4 regions of the Qipengyuania oceanensis genome follow, and region 4 is predicted to be linked to each of the others. Evidence: predicted binding sites of a transcription regulator. Region 4 holds the regulator's gene; each other region holds the start of a gene.
What was found. The regulator LexA, encoded in region 4, represses DNA repair genes until DNA is damaged. The targets are predictions, from matches to a motif close to GTTCCNCNCTTGTTCT.

Region 1 (3,396 bases), 890 kb from region 4:
CCAGCCCCTTCTGCAAGGCGTCCATCTGCTCGTGCCACAGCGCGGTGAGTGCAAAGGCATCGAAGCCGAAGCCTGCATCGAGCCCGTCGAGCTTTTCGGAAAACAGCCGCACGACATGCGCAGGGGCGCGCACCGGCGCAGCGGTTTCCACCTCCAGCTGCGCGATGTGCCCGTCGATCCGGAACGCCTCGAACCGCGCACGGCGCAGGCCCAGATGCGCTTCCTCCAGTTGCTGCGCGAGATCCGCCGCGAGGTCGGCGACGACCGGCTCGAGCACCGCGACGTGGCGGATCGGCTCGAGCACGCGGGCGCTGGCGCGATAGACCTTGTGCGGCGCGAGCGGGGCGACGACTTCCTCGACATCGCCATAGGCCTGCTGCAACCGCCGCAAGGGGTTGGCGATGGCGCGGCGGTGCTTGCGGAACCGGCGGCCGAGCGCCTCGGTCGGGATGCCCCGCAGCGCGCCGACGGTCTTGATCCCCAGCCGCCTCAGCAGCAGCACCGCGTCGGCATCGATCCTGAGGCTGGCGATGGGCAGCGGGGCGAGCGCGGCCGCCAGGTCATCCTCGGCGATCACCACCTGTTCCTTGCCGCCGTAATGCGCCAGCGCCCAGGCCGCGCCGATCGTGGGGGCAAGCGCGATCCGGCTGGTGTGGCCGAGAGCGCCGAAAGCACGTGCCATCCCGGCCAGCATCGCCGCCTCTCCGCCGAAGAGATGCGCCGCACCGCCGGTATCGAGCAGCAGGCCGTCGGCGCCGTCCACCGCGGTCCACGGGCTCCACCGCTGGGCCCAGCGCCCCATGGCGGCAAGCGCGGCGGCATCGCCCGCCGGATCGGCGGGCGCAATGGCGAGCGTCGGCAGGATCGCGCGGGCATCGGTCATCCGCTGGCCCCGACGAGCGCCGCCGTGGCGCGCCGCGGCATTGACCGCCGCGATCACCTGGCCGTGCGGCCCTTCCTCCGCCAGCGCGAGCGGGATCGCGTCATCCGTAGCGGGATGGGCGTTCCGCCATCGCTCCATCACCAGTTGCGGAAACCAGATCGAGACGATGCGCCGCCGGGTCATAGCCGACATCCCAGATGCCGGGCCGCATGTCGCGCGCGCGGAACAGATCGAGCGACCAGGCAGGCGCGCCCGGTGCCTTCGGGTCGTAGGGATGCGGCAGCGATGGGCGGCTTTCGACCCGCCAGCGCCGCCGCGCGCCGCTCAGCTCCGCATGGCCGCCGGTCCGCACCAGGAAAGCGGGCACGCCATGGCGTTCCGCCGCGACCGCCAGCCGCCGCGATGCGGTGAAGTCGAGCGCCTGCGGATTGCCGTGCAATTCGCCGATCACCGCGCCGAGCGAGGCGCATTTGAGCCCTTCCTCCATTGCCCACAGCACGTCGCGCGCCTTGCGCACGAAGACATGCAGAACCGGTCGCCGCAGGCGGGGCGGAAGGCCGTGGGCGAAGACGCGCCCCGCCTCGCCCGCCGCGCGCGCTTCCTGCACCCAGAACAGCGGCGCAGAGCCGCCCTCCCCGCCCGGCAGCTGCGCGAGCGCCAGCCCGGTGGCGGAAGCATCGCCGGGTGCTGCAAAAATCTCCTGCAGCATCGGGCGCGGAGCGACGATCGTCTCCGGCAAGAGGGAGGAGCAGGAGGACGAGGCGGTCGGAATCAGGCACGGTACATGGGTCATGGGAGAATCAGTGTTCCTATTATGTTCCGTTCGTTCTCCGACTGCAACGGGATTCGTCCCAAGCGGTTTCCGGGCACGCAAAAGGCCCGGACGCTGGCTGCATCCGGGCCTCGCGATCTGCCGGAGAGAGATGGCAGGTCGAAAGATCAGGCAGGTCTGCGGGCGAACATCCCGAAACCGGCGATGATGGCGTAGCAGGCGATCGGCAGGACCATCGCCAGGGCAAGGCTGCCCGTGCCGTCGGCCAGCACGCCGTACAGCAACGGCACGACCGCGCCGCCGAAGATGGCGACGTTGATGATGCCCGACCCGTCAGCTGCCCGCGGACCCAGCTTCTCGCAAGCGAGCGAGAAGATGGTCGGGAACATGATCGAGTTCATCAGCCCCACGGCCAAGAGGCTGTAGGCCGCAACGTAGCCGCCGGTCTGGGTGCTGAGGACGATCAGCACGATCGCGCCGATCGCATTGAAAGCGAGGATCTTGCCCGGCGAGAAGATCCGCAGAAAATACGAGCCGATGAACCGGCCGACCATGGCCGCGCCCCAGTACAGGCTGATCATCCAGCCGACCGCGCTTTCCATGTTCGCGCCGGGCATGCGCGTGGCGATCAACTCGCCCAGCACCCGGTCCTGGGCGAGGTAATTGATCATGATCGAGCCGATCGATACCTCCGCCCCGACATAGAGGAAGATGCACAGCGCACCGAAGCTGAAGCGGCTGCGACGCAGCAAGTCGTTGTTGTAGAGCCAGGCGAAGGGGGCGGCGATGATCAGCAGTACGCCGATCCATGCGTTGACGTAGATGGCAAGCAGCGCGCCCGCCACGATGATCGCCAGGCCGACCAGATAGCGGCCGTTGGAAACGAATTCGTTCTCACCCATCATCTTGGAATCGTGCGGCAGGCGATTGCGGAACAGCCACACCGCGAGGGCGACGACCGCGATCAGCGCGGCAACGCCGAGATAGCCCTGCCAGATCGCCTCGCTTTCCGCCTGGCGATAGGCCTGCAGTTCCGCGCCGGAAAGCTGGTCCGCGCTGACTGCGGCGAGACTGCCGAGAATGACGATTGCGCCGACCCACGGGAAGACCGTCGTGCCGAGCGAATTGAAGGCCTGCGCGAAGGTCAGCCGGCTATGCGCCGTCTTCTGCGGACCGAGCAGCGAGATCAGCGGATTCGCCACCACCTGCACGATCACCACGCCGCTGGCGAGGATGAAGAGCGCGAACAGGAAGATCTCGTAAGTCGCCGTCTGGCTCGCCGGAATGAACAGCAGGCAGCCGACCATCATCGTGAGCAGGCCAGCCACCGCACCGCGCATGTAGCCCAGCTTCTTCACGAGCTTGGCACCGGGAATGCCGACGATCAGATAGGCGGCGAAGAAGCAGAACTGCACCAGCATCGCCTGCGTGTAATTGAGCGTGAAGAGTTCCTTCAGCTTTGGAATGATCACGTCGTTGAGCGAAGTGATGCCGCCGAAGATGAAGAACAGGCCGAAGACGAAGTAGTTGAGGCCGGGCGCCTGGATGCCGGCACCGTCATCTTCGATCGGCCGTGAATCGGTGCTCGAGGCAACGTCGGGTACAAGGGCCATAGTCGCTATTCCTCCCAGATGTCGGCAGCGCCTTGGCCTACCAACGAGTTATCCTTGTCGACCGGCTCAGAAAGAGCACTGGGCGCCGTCGGACATTTCCTGTCGCACGATCCGCGCCACCTGCAGCG
Region 2 (3,396 bases), 380 kb from region 4:
TGAAGTCATGGACGGCGATCCGCTGGGCTGGGAGTGGAAATTATGAGCGATACGAAAACGGTTGCGGCGCTGTCGGGCATGATCCGGCCGCTGATAGAGCCGCGCCTGCCCGAATGGGTGGAACCGCGCTGGTTCATGACGGCCGAGGAAGCGCAGCAAGTCGCGTCGGAAGCCGAGATCGGCTGGTTCGACATGAACGACAAGCAGGCGATGATCGACACGGCGAAGGCCGCGACGAACCTCAAGTGGATGAACTCCATCTACGCAGGACTCGATTTCATGCCGCTCGACCTGCTCGCCGAACGCGGCGTCACGGTGACCAACGGGGTCGGCATCAACGCGCTCACCATCGCCGAATATACCGTCATGCTGATGCTTGCCCATGCCAAGGGCTATCGCGAGGTCGTGCGCGCGATGGACCGCAAGGAATGGTTGACCGATAGCCCGGGCAAGCGCGAACTGGCGGGCGAGCGGGTGCTGTTGCTCGGCCTCGGAGCGATCGGTTCGCTCGTCAAAACCCGGCTCGAAGCCTTCGACATGAGCGTGATGCCGGTGCGCCGCTCGGGCGAAGGCGATTCGCTGAAGCCGACCGAATGGCGTGGTCGCCTCGGCGATTTCGACTGGATCGTGCTCGCAGTCCCCTCGACGCCGGAAACGGTCGGGATGATCGGCGCGGCTGAACTCGCCGCCATGCGGCCCAATGCCGTGATCGTGAACATCGCGCGCGGCGACGTGATCGACCAGGGCGCTCTCGTCGATGCGCTGAAGGAAGACCGGATCGAAGCGGCGCTGCTCGACGTTACCGACCCGGAACCCTTGCCCGCAGATCACCCGCTGTGGGACCTGCACAACGCGCAGGTCACCATGCATCTGTCGGGACGGGCGCAGACCAAGATGTTCCAGCGCAGCGCCGACCGTTTCCTCGAAAACCTCGAGCGGTATCGCACCGGCGAACCGCTCAGCCCGCAGATGGACCTTGCGCTCGGCTACTGACGGCTAGGCATCCTCTAACAGCAACAGCTCGCAGGTAATCGCCATGCGCGGGGTCGGCAGCAGCCGGTGCTCGACAGAGATGACGTTCGCATCCGCGACCAGCTGGCCCGGGATCGCGAACTCGTGATCGGGCAGGGCGGCGAGCAGTTCCTCGCCCGCTGCCACTGCGTCGTCGCCCATGAACAGCAGCGAGAGCGTATGCCGCGCACCAGCAAAGGTGATGCTGGCCCACGGCTTTTCGTGGTGTTCGATCAACTGTCCCCGATGCTGGGCAAGCGCCAGCACTGCTTCGCGCAGCCGGTCGGCAGCGGTTCTGCGAATGCGCGGTGCGCGCCCGATGTGTGCCTCAACCGACATTTGCGCTCACCCGCTTGTGCTGACCGGCGGCTTCGAAGCCGGCCATGAAAGCGACGATCCGGGCCTCGGTCTGCTGGCGCGGAATGCGCCCCATCCTTAGATCGAGGACGAACCGCGGATCGTGCGCGGCCAGACGCCCGAATTTGGTCGCGGGCATGTCATAGGTACGAAGGAATTTCTCGACGGATCGGATCAGCATTTGGCGCTCCCCAGTTGGACGAATCGAATGTCTGTGCGACGTTGTGTTCCTGATTCGTTCCAGTCCAAATCCTACTTGTCTAGGAAAAATCCTATGGTATAGGAATATTCTCGGGAAACCCGGTATTTATCCGGAGGGTTGAGATAAACTCGCCGTCGGCCATGCCGGGCGAAGGAGAAGGCGCATGACGGCACAGGTTTGGCAGAACGAGCCCGAACGACAGCGATTGCTTGAATTGTCGCAGGAAAATGGCGCGAGCCTGGCCTCGCTATCTGCCATGCTCGGGCGCAATGCGGCCTATCTCCAGCAATTCATTCGCAAGGGCTCGCCGCGCAGGCTGGAGGAACGCGACCGGCGGATGCTGGCGCAGTTCTTCGGCGTGGACGAGCGTGAACTGGGTGCGCCTGAGGGAAATTCCTATGTTCCGGCAGATGCAGCGCCCGAATGGGTCGACGTGGGGCGCCTGCCGCTCGGCGCGTCGGCAGGCCCGGGTGCGCTTGCCGAGCGCGAGGAGGCGTTCGACGCGTTCCGCTTCTCGCGCCGCTGGCTGCGCGAACAGGGGCTGGAGGGCGCGCAGTTGTCGGCGATCACGGTGGAGGGCGATTCGATGGAACCGCTGCTGCGCGACGGGGACGAAATCCTGGTGGATCGCACGCCGCGCCCGTTTCGCGACGGGGTACACGTCGTTCGCATGGGCGACACGCTGATGGTCAAGCGGCTTGCATCGTCGGGGCCGGGCAGGCTTACTTTGCTGAGCCAGAACCTGGCGTACCCTCCGGTCGAGGTCGCGTTCGACGAGATCGCGATCATCGGCAGGGTCGTGTGGAAGGGCGGGCGGGTCTAGCGCGCCGCGGCGATCAAATCGCCGAGAATTCCTCGATGTCCGGGATGCGTCCGCTGACCACCAGTTCGTCGTCTGGGAAGACCAGCGTATCCGGCACGGCGTGGATGAAATCCTCGCCCTTGCGTTTTACGCCGACCACCGTGACCTTGTATTTCCTGCGACATTCGCTGGTCATCAGGGGCAGACCCACGATCGGCTCGGGAGCGCGCAGCCGCGCGATCGCGAATTCGTCGCCGAACGCGATGAAATCGAGAAGTCGCTCGTTGAGCAAGCGAGCGACCCGTTCGCCCATGCGCTGTTCGGGGAATACGACGTGGGCGGCCCCGATCCGCTCGAGGATGCGCGCGTGGTTCTCGTTGACCGCTTTCGCCCAGATGTTCGTCAGTCCCACGTCCGCCAGTGCGAGGACGGCCAGCACGCTCGCCTCGATATCCGTGCCGATGGCGACGACCGCCGCCTCAAAATCGGCGACGCCCAGCTGGCGCAGGACGGCGACATCGGTGCAATCGGCCTCCACCGCCTTGGTGACTTCGCCGGCGAATTCCTCCACCAGCCGCGGGTCGAGATCGGCTGCCAGCACCTCGTGCCCCATCCGCTCCAGCGTCAGGGCGACGGCGCCACCGAAGCGGCCCAGGCCGATTACCAGAACGGGTTTGCGTTTCTCAGCCGACAATCGGATCCTCCTCGGGATAGCGGTAAAGGCGCTTGCGCTCGCCCAGAGCCAGCGCGGTAGCTACCGTGATGGTTCCCACCCTGCCGACGAACATCAGCACGCACAGGACGATAAGCGCGGATGCGGGCAGGTCTGCGGTGATGCCGGTCGACATGCCGACGGTCGAAAAGGCGGAGATGCATTCGAACAGGATGTGGTCGAGTGGCAGGGGGCTGATCGACGCGATATAGGTCGTCGCGAGAAAGATGATCGAGGCGGCCAGGACAGTGACCGTCAGGGCCTGACGCGCGATCGATCCGCCGAAGCGGCGATTGAACAGATTGGCATCGC
Region 3 (3,396 bases), 250 kb from region 4:
GGATTGGAGAAGCCCTCCGGCGGTGCTGTCGCGCTCGATGATCGACCGCTGGCAGCGCTGCACCCGCGCGAGCGCGCACGAGCGATCGGCTATTTGCCGCAGGACGGGGGCGTCGCTTGGGACGTGTCGGTCCGCAATGTCGTCGCGCTCGGTCGGTTGCCATATCGCGATGCGACGCCACAGAGCATCGACGCGGCGCTCGCAGCGCTGGACCTCCTGGACTTCGCGGATCGACCCGTCTCGAGCCTGTCGGGCGGTGAAAGAGCGCGCGCACTCCTCGCGAGGGTGCTTGCCGGCGAGCCGCGCTGGATACTCGCCGACGAGCCGCTGGCTGCGCTGGACCTCGCGCACCAGCTCGCCTTGCTCGACGTGCTGAGACGGCAGTCGCGAGACGGGACCGGCGTGGTGCTGGTCGTCCATGATCTCGCCGTCGCGATGAACCACGCCGATCGCGTCGTGGTGCTCGACAAGGGCAGGGTGGCTGCGGATGGCGCACCGCAAAGCGCGCTCTCGGCCGAGATTATCCGCGAGGTGTGGGGCGTCGAGACATCGTGGCAAGGAAAAGAGGGCGCGAAGGCCCTCTCCTTTTAGTAGATTACGTTTGTAAAGACGATCAGGTGCGGGTGACCTCCGATTGCGACCTCGGGTTATCGTAACTGGCTTCCATGAAGATCTTCTCCCGCCGGTCGCTGCGATATTCGAGACCCTTCAGCTTCTGGCCCGCCGCGTTGTGATAAGCGAGTTCTTCCGCGATCGCTTCGTAGTCGCCGACCTCGATGGCACGGTTCAGTTTAGGGCTTTCTTCGGGAGAAAGATTACCCGCACCGACGTTGAAGACGAGATCGACCAGCGCGTCGAATTCGTGCTGGTAGAGAGGCAGATCGCCGACTAGCTGCACCACCGCATCCTCGGCGATGCGCAGGTCCTGTTCCAGGAGGAGCGCCATGCGACCTTGCGATATCCTGTCGCCCACCTTCAGATTGTCCTTCGGGATCACCAGGTGCCCCACGCCGACTGTCAGATATCCGACGGGGTCCGCGTAGACCGTATGATGCATCCCTTCTTCCTCGATCAGCGCCATCTTCATCTGATCGCTTACGAGAATCTGTGAAGCGGGCACACGCACCTGGGTCGGATCCTGGAATTGGGCAGAGGCCATTGCCGCCGATGGCATGTAGAAAGCGCCCGTACCGACGGCCGCCGTGTTCAGCGTAATGGCACTCGCTCCCAAGGCGACGGCCATCTTCTTGCGCTTGGTTTTCGACCGCAGACCCTTCTCGATCCGCATCTGTCGCAGATCCTGCCGGATTGCCCGTTTTCGCTTTATACGCCCGAGCAGGTCATTGCCGGGTTTGGCCGGGGTTGTCTGACGCGCCATCGCCTTCGGCACGCTCTGCGCCCTTCGGCTGGACTGGATCGTCCGGATGGGGTGGCCGTACGGCTTGCTGTCGCGCGGGGCCATCAGTTGAGAGGAAGGATACGTGCTGACCACGTATCCAGCAGCCTCACGCTGCCGTATCTCTCCGTCCCGAGCCCCCGCATGGTCAGTGTTTTCGGCATCATCTTGCCGGTGCTTCGTCGTTTTTTCCTGTCGTTCATCGATATCGGTCCACCATTTCTTTATTGCTTGGGGCGGCACAAAACATGCGCGCCATTCAGTTGATCAACGGTTGGATCAGGCAGAACGGTCCTCGGCTCAGCCCGCAACCTGCACGGTTCGGGCGTGAACGATGCGCTGCGAACGCCGGCGACCATGTTGTAAACCCGCTGGCTGCCCCCACATCGGCGGCTCGTCGGGGATGCGCCTGTCGCTCCCCTTGACAGTCAAGAACATTAGCGGAACACCGTAGCCCATGGCACTCACGAAGATCAGCGTCAAAGGCGCGCGCGAACATAATCTCAAAGGCATCGACATCGATCTGCCGCGCGACAGCCTGATCGTGATCACGGGGCTGTCCGGGTCGGGCAAGTCGAGCCTGGCTTTCGACACGATCTATGCCGAGGGGCAGCGGCGCTACGTGGAGTCGCTGAGCGCGTACGCGCGGCAGTTCCTCGAGATGATGCAGAAGCCCGATGTCGAGCATATCGACGGCCTGTCTCCGGCCATCTCCATCGAGCAAAAGACCACCAGCCGCAATCCGCGCTCGACCGTGGCGACGGTCACCGAAATCTACGATTACATGCGCCTTCTGTGGGCACGGGTGGGCGTGCCTTATTCGCCGGCCACCGGCCTGCCGATCGAGGCCCAGACTGTCTCCAACATGGTCGACCGGGTGATGGAACTGCCCGAAGGCACGCGGCTGTACCTGCTCGCCCCCGTGGTCCGCGGACGCAAGGGCGAATACCGCAAGGAACTGGCCGAGTGGCAGAAGGCGGGCTTCACCCGCGTGCGGATCGACGGCGAGATGTACGGCATCGAGGAAGCACCCGCGCTCGACAAGAAATTCAAGCACGATATCGAGGTCGTGGTCGACCGGATCGCCGTGAAGGACGGTATCCAGACGCGCCTGGCCGACAGTTTCGAAACCGCGCTCAAGCTGGCCGAGGGGCTTGCCTTCGTCGATCTCGCCGATGGCGTGGTGCCGGGGCGCGAGAGCGAAGCCGAAGGTGGCGGCGCGATGAAGGGTGCGGGTCTGCCTGCTAACCGCATCGTCTTTTCCGAGAAGTTCGCCTGCCCGGTGTCCGGTTTCACGATCGAGGAGATCGAGCCGCGGCTGTTTTCCTTCAATGCGCCGCAGGGGGCATGCCCGACCTGTGACGGTATCGGCGAGAAGCAGCTGTTCGACTCGCAGCTGGTCGTGCCGAACGAGGCGCTCAGCCTCAAGAAGGGCGCGGTGGTGCCGTGGGCCAAGTCCAACCCGCCGTCGCCTTATTACATGCAGGTGCTCGCCAGCCTGGCGAAGGAGTTCGAATTTAGTCTCGAGACGCCGTGGGAGGATTTCGACCAGGAGATCCGCGACATCATTCTCCATGGCACGCGGGGCCGCGCGATCCCGCTCACCTTCAAGGACGGGCGCAAGCAATACACGGTCAAGAAGCCGTTCGAGGGCGTGATCGGCAATCTGAACCGCCGGCTGCTGCAGACCGAGAGCGCGTGGATGCGCGAGGAGCTGTCGAAGTTCCAGACCGCGCAGCCGTGCGAAACCTGCAACGGCAAGCGCCTCAACGAGAAGGCGCTGGCGGTAAAGGTCGGGCCGGGCGACAAGGCGACCGACATCGCCACGCCGACCAAGATGAGCGTTTCCGACGCGAAGGACTGGTTCCTCGCGCTGCCCGACCAGCTCAACGACACGCAGAGCCAGATCGCCAAGGCCATCCTGAAGGAGATCAACGAGCGGCTCGGCTTCCTCGACAACGTCGGGCTCGATTATCTCAACCTCGACCGGACCAGCGGCA
Region 4 (3,396 bases):
AAGAAGACTGCAGACCTCATTCCGCTGTGCCATCCGCTGCCGCTGGATTCGGTCAGCGTGGATTTCACCTTCGAAAGTGGCGCCATCAGGGCGACCGCAACTGCCAGCATCACCGGCAGGACCGGCGTCGAAATGGAAGCCCTTACAGCAGCTTCGATCGCATTGCTTACAATCTACGACATGGCCAAGGCGCTGGAGAAGGGCATGGTCGTCTCCGACATCCGGCTGCTCGAGAAGCGCGGTGGCAAGTCGGGCGACTGGCGCGCATCGTGACAGGCACGCAGCCGCCGATCCCGCTCGACGAAGCGTTGGACCGGCTGCTGCGCGGCATCGAGCCCCTTGCAAGCGAACACCTCGATACAGAGCAGGCAATCGGCCGGTATCTCGGCGAAGACCTGGTGGCCCTACGCACCCAGCCCGCGACGGACCTGTCGGCGATGGACGGCTATGCCCTGCATGCAGATGACGACCGGGGCCCCTGGCAGGTTGTCGGCGAAAGCGCCGCCGGACACCCGTTCCGCGGGAGCTTCGGTCGGGGCGAGGCAATCCGCATCTCTACCGGCGCACACATGCCGGAAGGCGACATGGCGGTGCTGCTCCAGGAAAACTGCACGCGCACCGGCGAGGTCATCGCGCTCAACGGCGAAGGCGAGCCGACAGCGCGCCATATCCGGCGTGCCGGTTACGATTTTTCCAAGGGGCAAGTCTTGCTTCCTGCCGGAACACGCATCGATGCCAACCAGATGGCGCTCGCATTGGGATCGGGCCACGCAAGGCTGTGCGTTCACCGGCTTCCTTCCCTCGCGGTAATCGACAGCGGCGACGAGTTGGCACCGTCTCCCGAAGATTGTCCCGCGCACCGGATTCCGGCGACCAACGGCGCCATGCTGGAAGCGCTGGCGCGCGCCCCTGCTGGCCGGATCGAACGCCTGGGACCGGTGGCCGATACGATGGAGGCTTTGCTGGCCGCGCTCGACAATGCAGGCGCTTGCGACGTGATCGTCACCACGGGCGGTGCCTCGGTGGGCGATCACGACCTCGTGCGCCCGGCGCTCGAACGATGGGGCGCGCGCATCGATTTCTGGCGGGTTGCCATGAAGCCGGGCAAGCCCCTGATGGTCGGGCGCAAAGGAAGTCAGGTCATCCTCGGGCTGCCGGGCAATCCCGCCTCCGCCTACGTCACGGCGTTCCTGTTTCTGCTCCCGCTCTTGCGGAAGCTGGCAGGCTGCCTGAGACCGGGGCCGCAGGCCATCTCGTTACCGACGGCGCTCGATCTTGCGCCGGGTCATGCCCGAAGGGAGTTTCTCCGCGCCACCGTAGCCGAAGGGAAGGTCCATCCGGTCCTTGAACAAGATTCCGCTGGCTTGCTGGCCTTGGCGACCGCGACCGCCCTCATCGATCGACCGCCGAACGCACCCGAGACGAAAGCGGGAACATATGTTCCGGTGTACCTGCTCGAAAATGGCGGGATTGCTTGACTTCACCTATTTGGTTGCCTAATTGTTCCGCATTCGTTCGCATTCGCGAGTCGAAGGAACAGATGGCTATCACGGAGCCCGGCCCATGCTGACGGCAAAACAGCACGAATTGATCCGCTTCATCCAGCAGTGTCTCGAAGAGACGGGCATCTCGCCCAGCTTCGAGGAAATGAAGGAAGCGCTGGACCTCAAGAGCAAGTCGGGCGTCCACCGCCTCATCTCGGCGCTGGAAGAGCGCGGCTTCATCCGCCGCCTGCCGAACCGGGCACGGGCTCTCGAAGTGCTCAAGCAGCCGGAGGATGCGATTTCTACCGCCCCGCGCGCTCGCGCAGCGAACGACATGGTGGCAGCCGCGACCAAGCCGACCGCGTCGCGCCAGTCCGAAGCGGCGAACGATGTCATCGAGATACCGCTGCACGGCCGCATTGCCGCCGGTGCCCCGATCGAGGCGCTTGAAGGTCAGAACTCGCTGCCGGTCCCTGCCGCCCTGCTCGGTCCGGGCGAGCATTATGCGCTCGAAGTCTCGGGCGATTCGATGATCGAAGCGGGTATCTTCGACGGCGATTTTGCATTGGTCCGCCGCACGGACAGTGCTCGCGATGGGGAAATCGTGGTCGCACTGGTCAACAATGAGGAAGCGACGCTGAAGTACCTGCGCCGCGAGAACGGTCGCGTCCGCCTCGATCCGGCAAACGCCAGCTACGATCCGCAGATCTACGATGCCGGGCAAGTGCAGGTCCAGGGCAAGCTCGCCGGGCTCCTGCGCCGATACCACTAATTTCGTGACGCGGGGCGCGTGGAGCTTATGGCTCCTCGTCCCGCCACCACCCGTGTTCGCCTTGGTGATCGGCTACCCGGTTGATCCTTTTCCGCTCCAGAAACAGGGCGAGGCCACCTGTCTGCCGCATCATCCGCGCATCGGCCTTCAGCCAGCGCGGGCGACAGCTTCGCGGCAACCAGCGATCGGCGACCACGATATCGATTTCGCTGCAGGCGGCTGCAAGTGCGCGCTCCTCGATCCTGTCGTGGCTCCGTGCCATCAGTAGCGTCCATCTCCTGCCGCCACGATCGAGCATAAGGGTGCAGAAATCGCGAGAGCAGCGCGCCGCCGGCCAGTCTGCAAGGGCAATCGGTTCGCCATTCATTCCTGCCATTTCGAGCAGATTGTCCTTCGCATAATCGGATCGCCCTTCGCGCAGGACAAGCAGCCTGTCCCCCTCGCCCGCGATTCCCACATGGCGCGCGTCACTAGAGATCAAAACATCCGGCGTCGGCGTTACCGCGAGAAGCAGGGTCGCAACGGCAGCCGGCGCCAGGCCAAGCAGGCGCGCTCGCCCACGCCACAAGCCCAGCCACAGTCCGCCTGCGAGGAACAGGAAGTAAGTAAATCCGCCGATCTGCGGGAACAGCTTGATCGCACCTGGCTGCGCTGCGGTGAAATGCGCGATCCCGACCAGCAGCTCCAGCGAATGCTGCGTCAGCCACCATGCCGGTGCGCCAAGGCCCGCCAGATCGAGCAACAGGCCGAGCGCGATCAGCGGCATGGTCACGAATGTTACCAGCGGTATTGCCACGACATTCGCGAACGCGCCGTAGACCCCGCCACGATGAAAGTGGAAAAGAACGATCGGCATCAGTGCGAATTCGATGACGAGCCCCGTGGCGAGCAACATCGTGCCACGCCGCCCGATCCGGGCCTGCCAACTCTCCTCGCGCGGAGCGAGGAATCGCCGCACCGGCCCCGCATTGTGGAGCGCGACGATGGCCAACACCGCGGTGAAGCTCATCTGGAAGCTCGGCCCGACCAGCGATTCCGGCCAGACGAACAGCACGAAAGCCGCCGCGACGGCAACCATGCGGATGCTCAGCGGCTCCCGTCCCATCGCCAGCGCGAGCAGCACCAGCACCGCTCCGATGC

Region 1: GRI48_RS06190 (ImuA family protein) is a predicted target of LexA. The motif match lies at 1,689-1,704, and genes of this name have one in related genera.
Region 2: GRI48_RS03845 (S24 family peptidase) is a predicted target of LexA. The motif match lies at 1,595-1,610, and genes of this name have one in related genera.
Region 3: uvrA (excinuclease ABC subunit UvrA) is a predicted target of LexA. The motif match lies at 1,828-1,843, and genes of this name have one in related genera.

The regions. Positions count from the first base shown of each region.
Region 1 is NZ_WTYN01000001.1:1,282,976-1,286,371, forward strand. It holds gene GRI48_RS06185 (Y-family DNA polymerase) at 1-1,066, opposite strand, end outside; gene GRI48_RS06190 (ImuA family protein) at 984-1,676, opposite strand; gene GRI48_RS06195 (sugar MFS transporter) at 1,823-3,268, opposite strand; gene GRI48_RS14495 (glycoside hydrolase family 3 protein) at 3,335-3,396, opposite strand, start outside.
Region 2 is NZ_WTYN01000001.1:771,998-775,393, reverse strand. It holds gene cysS (cysteine--tRNA ligase) at 1-46, shown strand, start outside; gene GRI48_RS03860 (D-2-hydroxyacid dehydrogenase) at 43-993, shown strand; gene GRI48_RS03855 (hypothetical protein) at 997-1,350, opposite strand; gene GRI48_RS03850 (hypothetical protein) at 1,340-1,549, opposite strand; gene GRI48_RS03845 (S24 family peptidase) at 1,734-2,393, shown strand; gene GRI48_RS03840 (potassium channel family protein) at 2,407-3,066, opposite strand; gene GRI48_RS03835 (TrkH family potassium uptake protein) at 3,056-3,396, opposite strand, start outside.
Region 3 is NZ_WTYN01000001.1:642,329-645,724, reverse strand. It holds gene GRI48_RS03145 (ABC transporter ATP-binding protein) at 1-591, shown strand, start outside; gene GRI48_RS14480 (lysozyme) at 614-1,639, opposite strand; gene uvrA (excinuclease ABC subunit UvrA) at 1,854-3,396, shown strand, end outside.
Region 4 is NZ_WTYN01000001.1:393,524-396,919, forward strand. It holds gene moaC (cyclic pyranopterin monophosphate synthase MoaC) at 1-273, shown strand, start outside; gene GRI48_RS01935 (molybdopterin-binding protein) at 270-1,478, shown strand; gene lexA (transcriptional repressor LexA) at 1,564-2,256, shown strand; gene GRI48_RS01945 (ComEC/Rec2 family competence protein) at 2,282-3,396, opposite strand, start outside.